Regions from separate parts of the Tatumella citrea genome, predicted to be linked through region 2. Evidence: predicted binding sites of a transcription regulator. Region 2 holds the regulator's gene; each other region holds the start of a gene.
What was found. Region 2 encodes PurR, which represses purine synthesis genes. Its sites were predicted from a motif close to CANGCAAACGTTTGCNTG; they were not measured.
Positions count from the first base shown of each region.

Region 1: the regulator PurR is predicted to act here: its motif matches at 1,870-1,887, upstream of carA (glutamine-hydrolyzing carbamoyl-phosphate synthase small subunit).
Region 3: the regulator PurR is predicted to act here: its motif matches at 2,760-2,777, upstream of purT (formate-dependent phosphoribosylglycinamide formyltransferase).

Region 1 is NZ_CP015579.1:3,479,829-3,484,114, reverse strand. Features, by position in the region: gene ispH (4-hydroxy-3-methylbut-2-enyl diphosphate reductase) at 1-605, shown strand, start outside; gene dapB (4-hydroxy-tetrahydrodipicolinate reductase) at 837-1,652, shown strand; gene carA (glutamine-hydrolyzing carbamoyl-phosphate synthase small subunit) at 2,110-3,258, shown strand; gene carB (carbamoyl-phosphate synthase large subunit) at 3,273-4,286, shown strand, end outside.
Region 2 is NZ_CP015579.1:1,836,518-1,840,803, reverse strand. Features, by position in the region: gene rnt (ribonuclease T) at 1-64, shown strand, start outside; gene A7K98_RS08780 (Grx4 family monothiol glutaredoxin) at 114-446, opposite strand; gene A7K98_RS08775 (C40 family peptidase) at 809-1,609, shown strand; gene cydH (cytochrome bd-I oxidase subunit CydH) at 1,885-1,974, opposite strand; gene purR (HTH-type transcriptional repressor PurR) at 2,250-3,275, shown strand; gene punR (DNA-binding transcriptional activator PunR) at 3,285-4,187, opposite strand.
Region 3 is NZ_CP015579.1:2,254,652-2,258,937, reverse strand. Features, by position in the region: gene A7K98_RS10785 (nucleobase:cation symporter-2 family protein) at 1-990, shown strand, start outside; gene A7K98_RS10780 (nucleoside deaminase) at 987-1,469, shown strand; gene purT (formate-dependent phosphoribosylglycinamide formyltransferase) at 1,534-2,715, opposite strand; gene A7K98_RS10770 (S9 family peptidase) at 2,919-4,286, shown strand, end outside.

The DNA.
Region 1 (4,286 bases), 1.6 Mb from region 2:
CGATACTGATCGGGCATGCAGGACATCCGGAAGTTGAAGGTACCATGGGGCAATACAATAACCCGGAAGGGGGAATGTACCTGGTGGAGTCTCCTGAGGATGTGTTCAGACTGAAAATTAAAGATGAATCTAATCTGAGCTTTATGACTCAGACGACCTTATCTGTTGACGATACTTCAGAGATTATCGATGCGTTGCGTGAGCGTTTCCCTGCCATTATAGGCCCACGTAAAGATGATATCTGTTACGCCACCACCAATCGCCAGGAAGCTGTAAGACATCTCTCTGATCGTGCAGAGGTTATTCTGGTGGTCGGGTCGAAGAATTCTTCTAACTCTAACCGGCTGGCCGAACTGGCACAACGAGCGGGTAAACTGGCCAAACTGATTGATTCAGCCGAAGATATTCGCGAGAGCTGGCTGGAAGGCGTCAGCTGTGTCGGGGTTACTGCAGGCGCTTCAGCGCCGGATATCCTGGTTCAGCAGGTGATTGCCAGGTTGCGTGAGTTTGGTGGTGAAGCGGCAATAGAGCTGATTGGTCGCGAAGAAAACATTGTTTTTGAAGTGCCAAAAGAGCTTCGGGTTGATATTAAAGAAGTTGAATAATCCCACGTTCCTGCAGCCGGCTCTCGTGCTGCGGAACTTCAGCTATAGCTGATCTGTTTTTACCGGTGGTATTTGTTTCTGAGTGCCACCGGCTTCACGTCTCATTGTTTTTGCTGATAATATCCTCATATTCCACTGAAATTCTAATGATGCTTTATTTTACTGGTGCCCGCTTACGAGGCTGGTTACTCTGAGCCGGCATTTTATGCACACGTACAGGAATGAATAGTTATGAAAAACATCCGAATAGGTATTGTCGGAGCCTCAGGAAGAATGGGTCGCCAGTTAATCGAAGCCACCTTGCTGGCGAGCGGTGCCAGCCTTGGCGCAGTAGTGGTTCGTCAGGGTTCTTCTTTAGTGGGGTGTGATGCTGGCGAGCTGGCAAGTGCCAGCAAAACAGGAGTATTGGTAACCGACAATCTTCTGAAGGTGAAAGATGATTTCGATGTCCTGATCGATTTTACTCGTCCGGAAGCCACACTTGAGTACCTTGAGTTTTGTCAAAATCATAAAAAAGCGATGGTGATTGGTACTACCGGGTTTGACGAAGCCGGCAAGCAGGCTATTCGTTCTGCCAGCCAGCATGTCCCGATTGTTTTTGCGGCCAATTTCAGCGTTGGTGTAAATCTTGTGCTTAAATTGCTGGAAAAAGCAGCGAAGGTGATGGGTGAATACAGTGATATAGAAATTACTGAAGCGCATCACCGCCATAAAGTCGATGCGCCTTCAGGTACCGCACTGGCGATGGGCGAATCAATAGCAGAAGCTATGGACTGGAAGCTTGCAGAACATGCAGTGTACAGTCGTGAAGGTCATACAGGTGAGCGTAAGGCGCAGACTATCGGCTTTGCCACGGTACGAGCCGGAGATATTGTCGGTGAGCATACGGCTATGTTTGCAGATATTGGTGAGCGGGTAGAAATTACTCATAAGGCTTCCAGTAGAATGACTTTTGCAAAAGGGGCAGTTAAAGCCTCTGAATGGGTTGTGTCTCATGAAAATGGTCTTTATGACATGCGTGATGTGCTGTCATTAAATGACTTGTAAAGTGTTGTGATGTGAATGGCAATCAGTAAGTAATTGATTGTGATGGAGGGATTTTTTAATCCCTCCTAATTTTTTAAATACAGACCACTGGTTTTATTTTCTTCATTTAACTGTCATTTTATGACGATAACCTGTTTTTTATCCCCGTCTCAGACATGAATTTCGGACCATTTGGTCTGAAAAGTCGCTTTTTTAGCATCTGTGCTATGCTCCTTGTCAGGCAATCGTTTTAATGCGCTATTAATCCACCATTTTTGCAGCTGTCATTAGATTTTTAGCTTCAGTGCGTTAAAAAAAACAATATTATTGGCTTTCAGACTGGACATAGTGCATGACGCTCATTAGAATGCGCCCAATTTGCCAAAAATCGACCTGAAAGGTGTTTTTTGGATTGATTCAGGTGCTATTCATGAATTAATATGCAGGTATAGTGACTATTTATTCCCTGGAGGAAGTTTTGACAAAGTCAGCAATCCTGGTTCTGGAAGACGGAACCGAGTTCCACGGTCGGGCCATTGGGGCATGTGGGTCGGCAGTGGGAGAGGTCGTTTTCAACACGTCAATGACCGGTTATCAAGAAATCCTTACTGATCCTTCCTATTCCCGCCAGATCGTCACTCTTACTTATCCCCATATCGGTAATGTTGGTACCAATCCCGCAGACGAAGAATCATCTCAGGTTCATGCTCAGGGATTAGTCATCCGAGACCTGCCATTGATTGCCAGTAATTACCGCAGTACCGAAGACCTCTCAGCCTATCTTTCCCGTCACAATATTGTTGCTATTGCCGATATCGACACCCGTAAGCTGACCCGCTTATTACGCGAAAAAGGTGCTCAGAATGGCTGCATTATTGCCGGTGATAATCCGGATGTGGCCGATGCACTGCAGCAGGCGAAAAGTTTCCCTGGTCTGAAAGGGATGGATCTGGCGAAAGAAGTAACGACGGATAAGACGTATGCATGGCAGCAGGGTAGCTGGACGCTGGAGAATGAACTGCCGGCGGCAAAAGATGAGAGCGAATTGCCTTATCACGTAGTGGCTTATGACTTTGGTGCTAAACGCAATATCCTGCGTATGCTGGTTGATCGTGGTGTCCGACTGACTGTAGTTCCGGCCAAAACATCAGCAGATGAAGTTTTAAAAATGAATCCGGACGGTATCTTCTTATCGAATGGTCCTGGTGACCCGGAACCTTGTGATTACGCAATCAGCGCAATCAAACAATTCCTGACGACTGATATTCCGGTATTTGGTATCTGTCTTGGACATCAGTTGCTGGCTCTGGCCAGTGGCGCTAAAACGGTGAAAATGAAGCTGGGACATCACGGCGGAAACCATCCGGTGAAAGATCTGGACCGTAATGTCGTGATGATCACCGCGCAGAACCACGGTTTTGCTGTCGATGAGCAGAATCTGCCTGAATGCCTGCGTGTGACCCACAAATCCCTGTTTGACCATACTGTGCAAGGGATTCACCGGACAGATAAACCTGCGTTTAGTTTCCAGGGGCACCCGGAAGCGAGCCCGGGACCGCATGATGCGGCACCGCTGTTCGACCACTTCATCGATTTAATTAACACTTTCCGTTCCGGTAAAAGGTAATCAGGAGCCAATAAATGCCAAAACGTACAGACATAAAAACCATCCTGATCCTTGGTGCCGGCCCAATTGTGATTGGCCAGGCGTGTGAATTCGACTACTCCGGTGCTCAGGCGTGTAAAGCATTGCGTGAAGAAGGTTATCGTGTGGTGCTGGTGAACTCAAACCCGGCAACCATCATGACTGACCCGGATATGGCGGACGCCACCTATATTGAGCCAATCCACTGGGAAGTGGTACGTAAGATTATCGAGAAAGAGCGTCCGGATGCAGTATTGCCAACAATGGGTGGCCAGACAGCTCTGAACTGTGCACTGCAACTGGAAAAGCACGGCGTACTGGAAGAATTCGGCGTCACCATGATTGGTGCAACGGCAGATGCTATTGATAAAGCAGAAGATCGCCGCCGTTTTGATACAGCAATGAAAAGTATCGGACTCGACACCGCGCGTTCCGGCATTGCCCACACTATGGAAGAAGCCTTAAAGGTTGCTGAAGAGGTCGGTTTCCCGTGCATCATCCGTCCTTCCTTTACTATGGGTGGCACCGGTGGCGGTATTGCTTATAACCGCGAAGAATTTGAAGAGATTTGTGAACGCGGGCTGGATCTCTCTCCGACTAACGAGCTGCTGATTGATGAGTCGCTGATTGGCTGGAAAGAGTATGAGATGGAAGTGGTTCGTGACAAGAATGATAACTGTATCATTGTTTGTTCTATCGAAAACTTCGATGCGATGGGTATTCACACCGGTGACTCAATCACTGTAGCACCAGCTCAGACCCTGACCGACAAAGAGTACCAAATCATGCGTAATGCCTCGCTGGCAGTACTGCGTGAAATTGGTGTAGAAACTGGCGGGTCAAACGTGCAGTTCTCGGTGAACCCTGAGAATGGCCGTCTGATTGTTATTGAAATGAACCCAAGGGTTTCACGTTCTTCAGCTCTGGCCTCGAAAGCAACCGGCTTTCCGATTGCGAAGATCGCCGCCAAACTGGCAGTAGGTTATACCCTCGATGAACTGATGAACGAT
Region 2 (4,286 bases):
GCCGCTGCCTGTCGGCGCAGATGACGAAGCCGGGGAATCTGCCGGTTCTGAGGAACACGCATAAAAAAATGCCCGCGTAATTACGCGGGCATCAGAATCACCATCCGTGACAGTTATTCTGCCGCAGGGAATTTCTCTGCAGTTTCTTTAATCAGCTGCTGCAATTCGCCGCGCTGATACATTTCAATAATGATATCGCAACCACCTACCAGCTCCCCGTCAACCCAAAGTTGTGGGAAGGTTGGCCAGTTTGCATATTTTGGTAATTCGGCACGAATGTCCGGATTCTGCAGAATATCCACATAGGCAAAACGTTGCCCGCAGGCAGAAAGCGCCTGAACTGCCTGAGCTGAGAAACCACAGCTTGGTAATTTAGGAGAACCTTTCATGTACAGCAGAATAGGGTTTTCAGAAATCTGAGTCTGAATTTTTTCGAGAGTGCTCATAGTACTTCCTTCGGGACAAAACGACATGTTTTGTTATTGTAGCGATATCAACCCGCCAGTGAAAACGACATTTTTCATCTGCTACATAAAAGTTCAGTTATATGGCATTTAGCGTTAAACCAGTAACAACTGCGGGATGAAAAAAACAGTCGCCTGAAACTTCATCAGTAAAATGTGACTTAATTAACTGTTTACGCTCAATTTTACGTCAAAAAACTTCTCGTAACAGATTCCGGAAAAAAGACCTTAACATTTCATAAATTTCTGGATTAGAATGATTTTGGGGCTGACTGAAAGGTCAGATGTTATTTTTTTATTTTGTCCGTATTTTTTCAGGACATTTAACCTGTAACCTGACAACTATGCGTCTACTGATCACGCTTTTTATTTTGGCTTTAGCACAGCTTTTTTTCAATGTCGCAGAGGCTTCGCCTCGAACTGCGGTTAATGCCACTTTTCATAAAACCACCCGTAAAGCAGTGACTGAAGAAGATGCCCGCCGTAAACGAAGGCCTATTAAGACGACCAGTACCCGACATAAAGCCCGCCAGCCCCTGATTCACCGGGTTAAACACTTCACCAGTCAGCGTAAAGTTAAAAACAGTCGTACGGCTAAAGAATCCCGTCATCTGGCAAAGAATCACACGCCGGAAACTAAAAAATATGGTCGTCATCGCCCCGCAGCTAAAAAGACGACACGCCACCCTTCTGCCACACTGGCCGCTATCCGGATGAGCAAACAGCACCGTCTGCGTTATCAGAAAGCGCGTGCAACAGCGATGGTGAAACTGATGGATCAGTTAGGGAAGCCTTATCAGTGGGGAGGAACTTCTCCAAAATCCGGATTTGACTGCAGTGGTCTGGTTTATTATGCCTACAAAGACCTGGTAAATTTCAAAATACCCCGTACCGCCAACGAAATGTACCATCTGCGTGATGCTGCACCGGTAAAACGTGATGAGCTGGAAAAAGGTGATCTGGTATTCTTCCGTATCCACCGCCATGGCGCTGCAGACCATGTAGGCGTTTATCTGGGTGATGGCAAATTTATTCAGTCACCACGTACCGGTAAAGACATCCAGATTACGGCTCTGAGCAATGAATACTGGCAACGTCACTACATTGGCGCGCGCCGCATGGTAACCCCGAGTACCGTCCGTTAATTAGTCATCCTGCTCGGTACAGACTGCACCCCAAACGCTGGTTATCCTGCGAACTAAGGTGCAGTTTTTTTATGCTGACAGATATCTGTCATGCCACTGCCCTTATTCTGCTGGCTTACCCAAAAAATCGTAAATCTCTCCTGGTCCTCACACGTATCCGTTAATTGCATTTTTTGTAGCTTAAAAGCAAAAACCGGCGCGGGAAGTATCCGGTACCGGTTTTGATAACAGCATATGGCTGACCGGGCGCGGTCAGTCGGGCCAGCAGGCTAACATTAATGCAGGATGGCGGTAAAACTGAAGGCCATAATCATCAGCAACGCTACAACTGTAGTGGTCAGTGCAAGCTTAAGATCGGTATCCATCAGAACTCCTTTAGGCACACTAATTGTGGGGTAATAGTTATATTCCCATACTGCTGCGCAAAAATCTCGTTTTATTGCAGCAGCCTTGTTAGAATTGCCGGTCTTTGTTGCGCAACCTCCTCAGCTGCTGGTTTTATATCCGGCTTTCTTCGCAGGACTCTCCTCTGGCCTTCGGGTTCATTTTAATGACGAGACAGTGAAACGCTGAGCTGACGCAAACGATTAACCTATAAAAAATCAATATCTTATTTTTTTAAACCAGGAGTACTCACTGAATGGCAACTATTAAAGACGTGGCAAAACGCGCCGGTGTTTCAACCACCACCGTGTCCCATGTCATTAATCAGACCCGTTTTGTTGCGGAAAACACACGGAAAGCGGTCTGGGAAGCAATAAACGAGTTGCACTACTCCCCCAGTGCAGTCGCCAGAAGCCTTAAGGTCAATAACACCAAGACGCTGGGCTTACTCTCGACAACACTCGAAGCGCCTTACTTTGCTGAAATCATTGAAGCTATCGAAAAAAAATGTTTTGACCATGGCTACACACTGATTCTGGGTAATGCTCATAACGATTTGCAAAAGCAACGCGCATATTTAGCCATGATGGCGCGCAAACGTGTTGATGGATTACTGGTGATGTGTGCCGAATATCCGCAGGAGTTGCTGGATATGCTGGAAGAAAACCGCAATATCCCGATGGTCGTGCTGGACTGGGGAGTTTCACAGGGTGACTTTACCGACACCGTGCTGGATAACGCTTTTCATGGTGGATATATGGCCGGTCGCTACCTGATTGAGCGCGGTCATCGTGATATTGGTTGTATTCCGGGACAAATGGAAAGAAACACCGGTGGTGGCCGGTTGGCAGGCTTTCTGAAAGCTCTGGAAGAGGCTGGAATCTCACATCGTGAGGAGTGGACTGTTCAGGGGAATTTCGAACCAGAGTCCGGTTATCAGGCGATGCAGAAAATACTTGCGCAACCGCAACTCCCGACAGCCGTTTTTTGTGGCGGGGATATTATGGCCATGGGAGCCATTTGCGCCGCCGATGAACAGGGACTGCGCGTTCCCCAGGATATTTCTATTATTGGTTATGATAACGTGCGCAACTCGCGTTATTTCACCCCGGCACTGACTACAGTTCACCAGCCAAAGAGTGAGTTAGGCGAAAAAGCGCTGGAGATGTTACTGGATCGTATAGTGAATAAACGTGAAGATCCGCAAACCCTTGAAATCCATCCGACCCTGATTGAACGTCGTTCGGTCGGCGACGGTCCGTTCCGTGACTATCGCCGGTAAGTCCCCGGTTCACTCCCTGAGCCATTCATGGTTCAGGGTGGCAGTGTCCCCCAGGTAATCAAGTAACCATCGCAATGCCGGAGAAATACGCTGTTCTGCCCAGCTTACACAGCAGGGACTTTCCGGAAACGGCGCCGGCAGTTTTAGTTCTTTTACTTTTTCGCTCTCTAGTAACGGCCGTGCCAGATGCCCTGGCACCATTGCCACGCATAATCCTGCCCGAACGCAATCCAGACCGGTTTGCCAGTCCGGCACAGTCATTCGCCGTTGATTATCCAGTGTCCAGGTCATCCTTCGTGGCAGTTCCCTGGAGGTATCTTCCAGCACCAGTGATGGCCATGCCCGAAGCTGCTCCTCTCCCGGATGGGTTTCAGCTGCCAGTGGATGATCAGCACTGACAATACACCGCCAGTTCAGACGCCCCATATCCTGGAAAGCGAAACGTCCGGCGACCGGGATTGCCTGGGTCGCACCAATCGCCATATCAACGCGTCCTGCGGCCAGTGCGTCCCAGACACCGTTAAACACCTCTTCGCGAATATGCAGCTCTACATCGGGAAAGTGGCGATAAAAATCGATGGTCAGTTGCTGCATCCTGGAACGTTTTACAATACAGTCCACCGCAATACTCAGTTCACCGCGCCAGCCATTTGCCAGTTGTTGGCACTGACGTCGGGTTTCCTGCATTTTTTTGATAATCCCCCGACCTTCACGAACAAAATGTTCACCTGCGGCCGTCAGTATCACATCGCGGTGTTGTCGTTCGAATAACTCAACTGCCAGCCACTCCTCCTGTTGTCGGACGGTATAACTGATCGCAGATGGCACCCGGTGCAACTCCCTGGCTGCTGCACTAAAGCTGCCATTTCTTGCCACTGCATCCACGACTTCCAGTGCATATTCTGACCACATAGCGACCTTTCAATTTTTTTCACAGTTGATTGCAAATATTAACGGTTCACAACTCCCGGTGCACCCTTTTAAACTCTTTGCGCACATTTTCACAGGGAG
Region 3 (4,286 bases), 420 kb from region 2:
GTCGGGTTTGCATCGTTATTCAGCAAACTGGTCCGTTTTTTTCCACCTCTGGTGATCGGCTGCGTGATTACTATTATTGGAATCTCACTCATTCCTGCTGCCGCGATATGGCTCGGCGGGGGTAATCCCGGGGCTCCGGATTTTGCCGCTCCGAAATATCTTCTGGTCGGTGGGGTGACTCTGATACTCACCCTTTGTCTGTATTGTAAGGGCCGTGGGTTGTTGCGTAACCTGAGCACATTGCTGGGCATGCTGGCCGGTACAGTGGTGGCGATTCCGTTAGGCATGACACATTTTGCTGCCGTGGCTGAGGCGTCCTGGCTGGGAATCAGCACTCCGTTCAGTTTCGGAATGCCTCAGTTCTCCTTAACGCCAGTGCTGGTTGCCTGCCTGTCGATGGTGATTGTTATGACTGAAACCACCGGGAATGTGTTGCTGATTGACCGCCTGATGGGGCAAAAAACAACACCGACTCGCCTGGCTGATACTTTACGGGCCGATGGGTTATCCACCATCGTTGGAGGATGTCTGAACAGCTTTCCGTATAACGCATTCTCTCAGAATGCCGGACTGCTGATGCTGACCCGGGTCTACAACCGAAAAGTGCTCACCATTGCCGGTATCATTCTTATCGTATTGGGCGTTTTCCCTAAAGTCGGTGCTGTGGTAGCCACTATCCCACGGCCGGTTTTGGGAGGTGTCGGTATTCTGATGTTTGGAATGACGCTGGTCGCAGGAATACAGGAACTGTGCCGCGCAGGATGTGAAAAAGAGAAAAATGCGCTGATTATCGCGACATCGGTCAGTGTTGGTACATTACCGGTGGCATTTCCAGGTCTGTTTAATGGTCTGCCTGCATCGCTTAAGTTACTGCTGGACAGTGGTATTTTTATCGGGGGCTTCACCGCAGTTCTGCTTAACGCCGTAATTAATGGCAGTGGTAAACAGGATGAGAATGGTATCGAAAAAACAGGGAGCAGCAGAGTATGAAAGCGACACATCCACAAATGATTCGGTTCCTCCGCCTGTCAAACGATGTAGGCAGGCGCGCGATGGCAATGGGCAATCATCCGTTTGGTGCCGTGCTGGTGGCCCCGGATAATCAGACAGTGTTAATGACACAATGTAATATTGATACGGTAAACCACGCGGAATCCACACTGGCGCGTATTGCTGCTGCAAACTATCCGGCTGACTATCTCTGGAACTGCACGCTATACACCGCAGTAGAGCCCTGTTGTATGTGTGCAGGAACCATTTACTGGGCAAACATTGGAAATGTAGTCTTTGGGATGTCAGAACAGAGCTTACTGGAATGCACCGGCAGCCATCCCCAAAACCCGACAATGAGTTTAGCGGCAGAAGAGGTCTTCAGGCATGGTCAGAAGGCGATAGTACTTACCGGTCCATTCAAAGAATTAGAAGAAGAAACGCATCAACTACAGAGTGAGTTCTGGCAGAGCAGATAATTAAGCAGAAGAGACAGCGGATAGTGCCGACACAATGGCATTATCCGCTGAACTAAAGGGCAGGTTACTTCCCGGTTACGCTGACTGCTTTGGCAGCAGTAATCGCGCGGCTTACCGCTTCATCAGTGGTTTCGCCCGTGGCTAAAGCAACACCAAGCCGACGACGACCTTCAATTTCAGGTTTGCCGAACAAACGTAATTGTAAGCCGGCCCCTAGTGCCTGTTCTACCGATGAAAAACGAACGTCCTGGCTGGTTAACTCAGGCAGTATTACCGCGGATGCTGACGGGCCATACTGACGAACGCCTCCGACCGGTAAGCCAAGGAAAGCACGAACGTGCAGTGCAAACTCTGACAGGTCCTGAGAAATCAGCGTTACCATTCCGGTATCATGCGGGCGAGGAGAGACTTCGCTAAAGATGACCTCATCACCACAGACAAACAACTCAACCCCAAACAGACCATAACCGCCGAGTGCCTTAACCACTGACTCTGCAATTTGTTGCGCTCGTTGTAATGCTAAGTCACTCATGGCCTGAGGTTGCCATGATTCACGGTAATCACCGTCTTCCTGGCGGTGGCCGATAGGGGCGCAGAAATGAATGCCGTCGACCGCATGTACGGTAAGCAACGTAATTTCGAAATCAAACTTAACTACGGCCTCGACGATAACCCGCCCGGCACCGGCACGGCCGCCTTGCTGGGCGTACTGCCAGGCTTTCTCCAGACCGGATGCATCACGGATAAAACTCTGTCCTTTACCTGAAGAGCTCATCACCGGTTTTACAATGCACGGAAAGCCGATTTCATTGGCGGCATCGACAAACGCCTGCTGACTGTCAGCGAAGCGATAGCCGGAAGTCGGTAGGGCCAGTTCTTCGGCAGCCAGACGACGGATACCTTCCCGGTTCATCGTCAGCTTAGCTGCACGGGCAGTAGGAACAACATGCACACCCTGTTGTTCGAGTTCCAGTAACTTATCTGTGGCAATAGCTTCAATTTCCGGAACTACATAATCAGGTTTTTCTTTAGCAATAATTGCCGCCAGAGCTTCGCCATCCAGCATATTGATGACATAGCTACGATGTGCCACATGCATTGCCGGCGCATCTGCATAGCGGTCAACCGCGATGACTTCCACGCCAAGCCGCTGGCATTCCAGTGCGACTTCTTTCCCCAGTTCACCTGAGCCCAATAACATGACACGTGTTGCTGACGGACGCAGTGCAGTTCCGAGAGTTACCATTATTTCCACCCGTTAATTCTGTTCAAAAACTGCCGCACAGTATAAAGGAAAACGATTGCGCAGGCATTAGCAGGCGATTTCTTTTTTATAATGGTAAAGTCCTATTCTGAGACAGGTGAGCACTACGGTGACAGTGTCACTTAAAGCCTGCTATGACCGGTGTTTTTCCGGCGGACTGCGACCAATTTTTCAGGACAGATGCTATGACAATTCCAAAAGCGGCAAAACATCCTCATACGATGGTGATGCACGGTGATATCAGGACCGATGACTACTACTGGTTACGGGATGATGAAAGAACCCGTCCGGAAGTACTGGATTATCTGCGACAGGAAAATGACTATTGTCAGCAGCAACTGGCCCCGCTGAAAGCACTGGAAGAGGCGCTTTACCAGGAAATGGTTGCTCGTATTCCCCCGAAAGATCACTCGGTGCCTTATCTGAAGAATGGCTTTTTGTATCAGCAGCGTTTTGAAGCAGGGGGCGAATACCCGTTATGGTATCGCGCCCGGGAAACTACCCAGGGTGAACCACGCTGGCAGTGTCTGATTGATTGCAATAAAAGAGCGGAAGGACATCCGTTCTATAGTCTTGGGGCGCTGGATATCACCACGGATAATTCTCTGATGGCGGTGGCGGAAGATTTCCTTTCACGGCGTCAGTATGAAATCCGTCTGTATGATTTGCGTGAGAAACGCTGGTTTCCGGAAGTACTGGAGGGCGTTTCTCCTTCACTAATGTGGGCCAATGATGGTCGTACTTTATTTTACGTCCGTCAGGATCCTGAAACCCTGCTGCCCTGGCAGGTATGGCGCCATGAAGCGGGTACCTCCGTGGACCAGGACCAGCTGGTATATCAGGAAGATGATGACAGCTTTTACGTCAGTCTCGGGAAAACAACTTCAGAAGACTTCATTGAAATTATCATCGACAGTACCACAACCAGCGAAATCTGGCTGGTGGATGCCAGCCTTCCTCATTCCGCGCCTGAGTGCTTTCTGCCTCGCCGTGAAGGGCATGAATACGGGCTGGATCATTACCAGCAGCAATTCTATATCCGTTCAAACGCGGCAGGTATTAACTTTGCCCTGTACAGCGCCGAACAGTCACAACGTGATGAAGCACAGTGGAAAACACTGATACCCGTCAGAGAACACAGAGTGCTGGAAGATTTTCAGGTGTTTCGTGACTGGCTGGTGACAGAGGAACGGGAGAACGGCTTAAGTTGTCTGTCGCAATATCACCGTTTCCGTGATGAGCAGCGGCTGATCAGTTTTGATGATCCGACCTATGTGACCTGGCTCGGTTACAATCCGTCACCGGAAACTTCGCAGCTGCGTTACGGATATTCTTCAATGACTACCCCGGCAACCACCTATCAGCTCGATCTTGACAGTGGTGAGCGAAAGACGCTGAAACAGAGCACGGTGAAAGGTTTTTCAGCCGATAAGTATCACAGTGAGTACCTCTGGTTGACAATGGATGATGGCTGTCAGGTTCCGGTATCACTTGTTTACCGTAAAGACCTGTTCCGGCACGGAGAAAATCCATTGCTGGTTTACGGATACGGC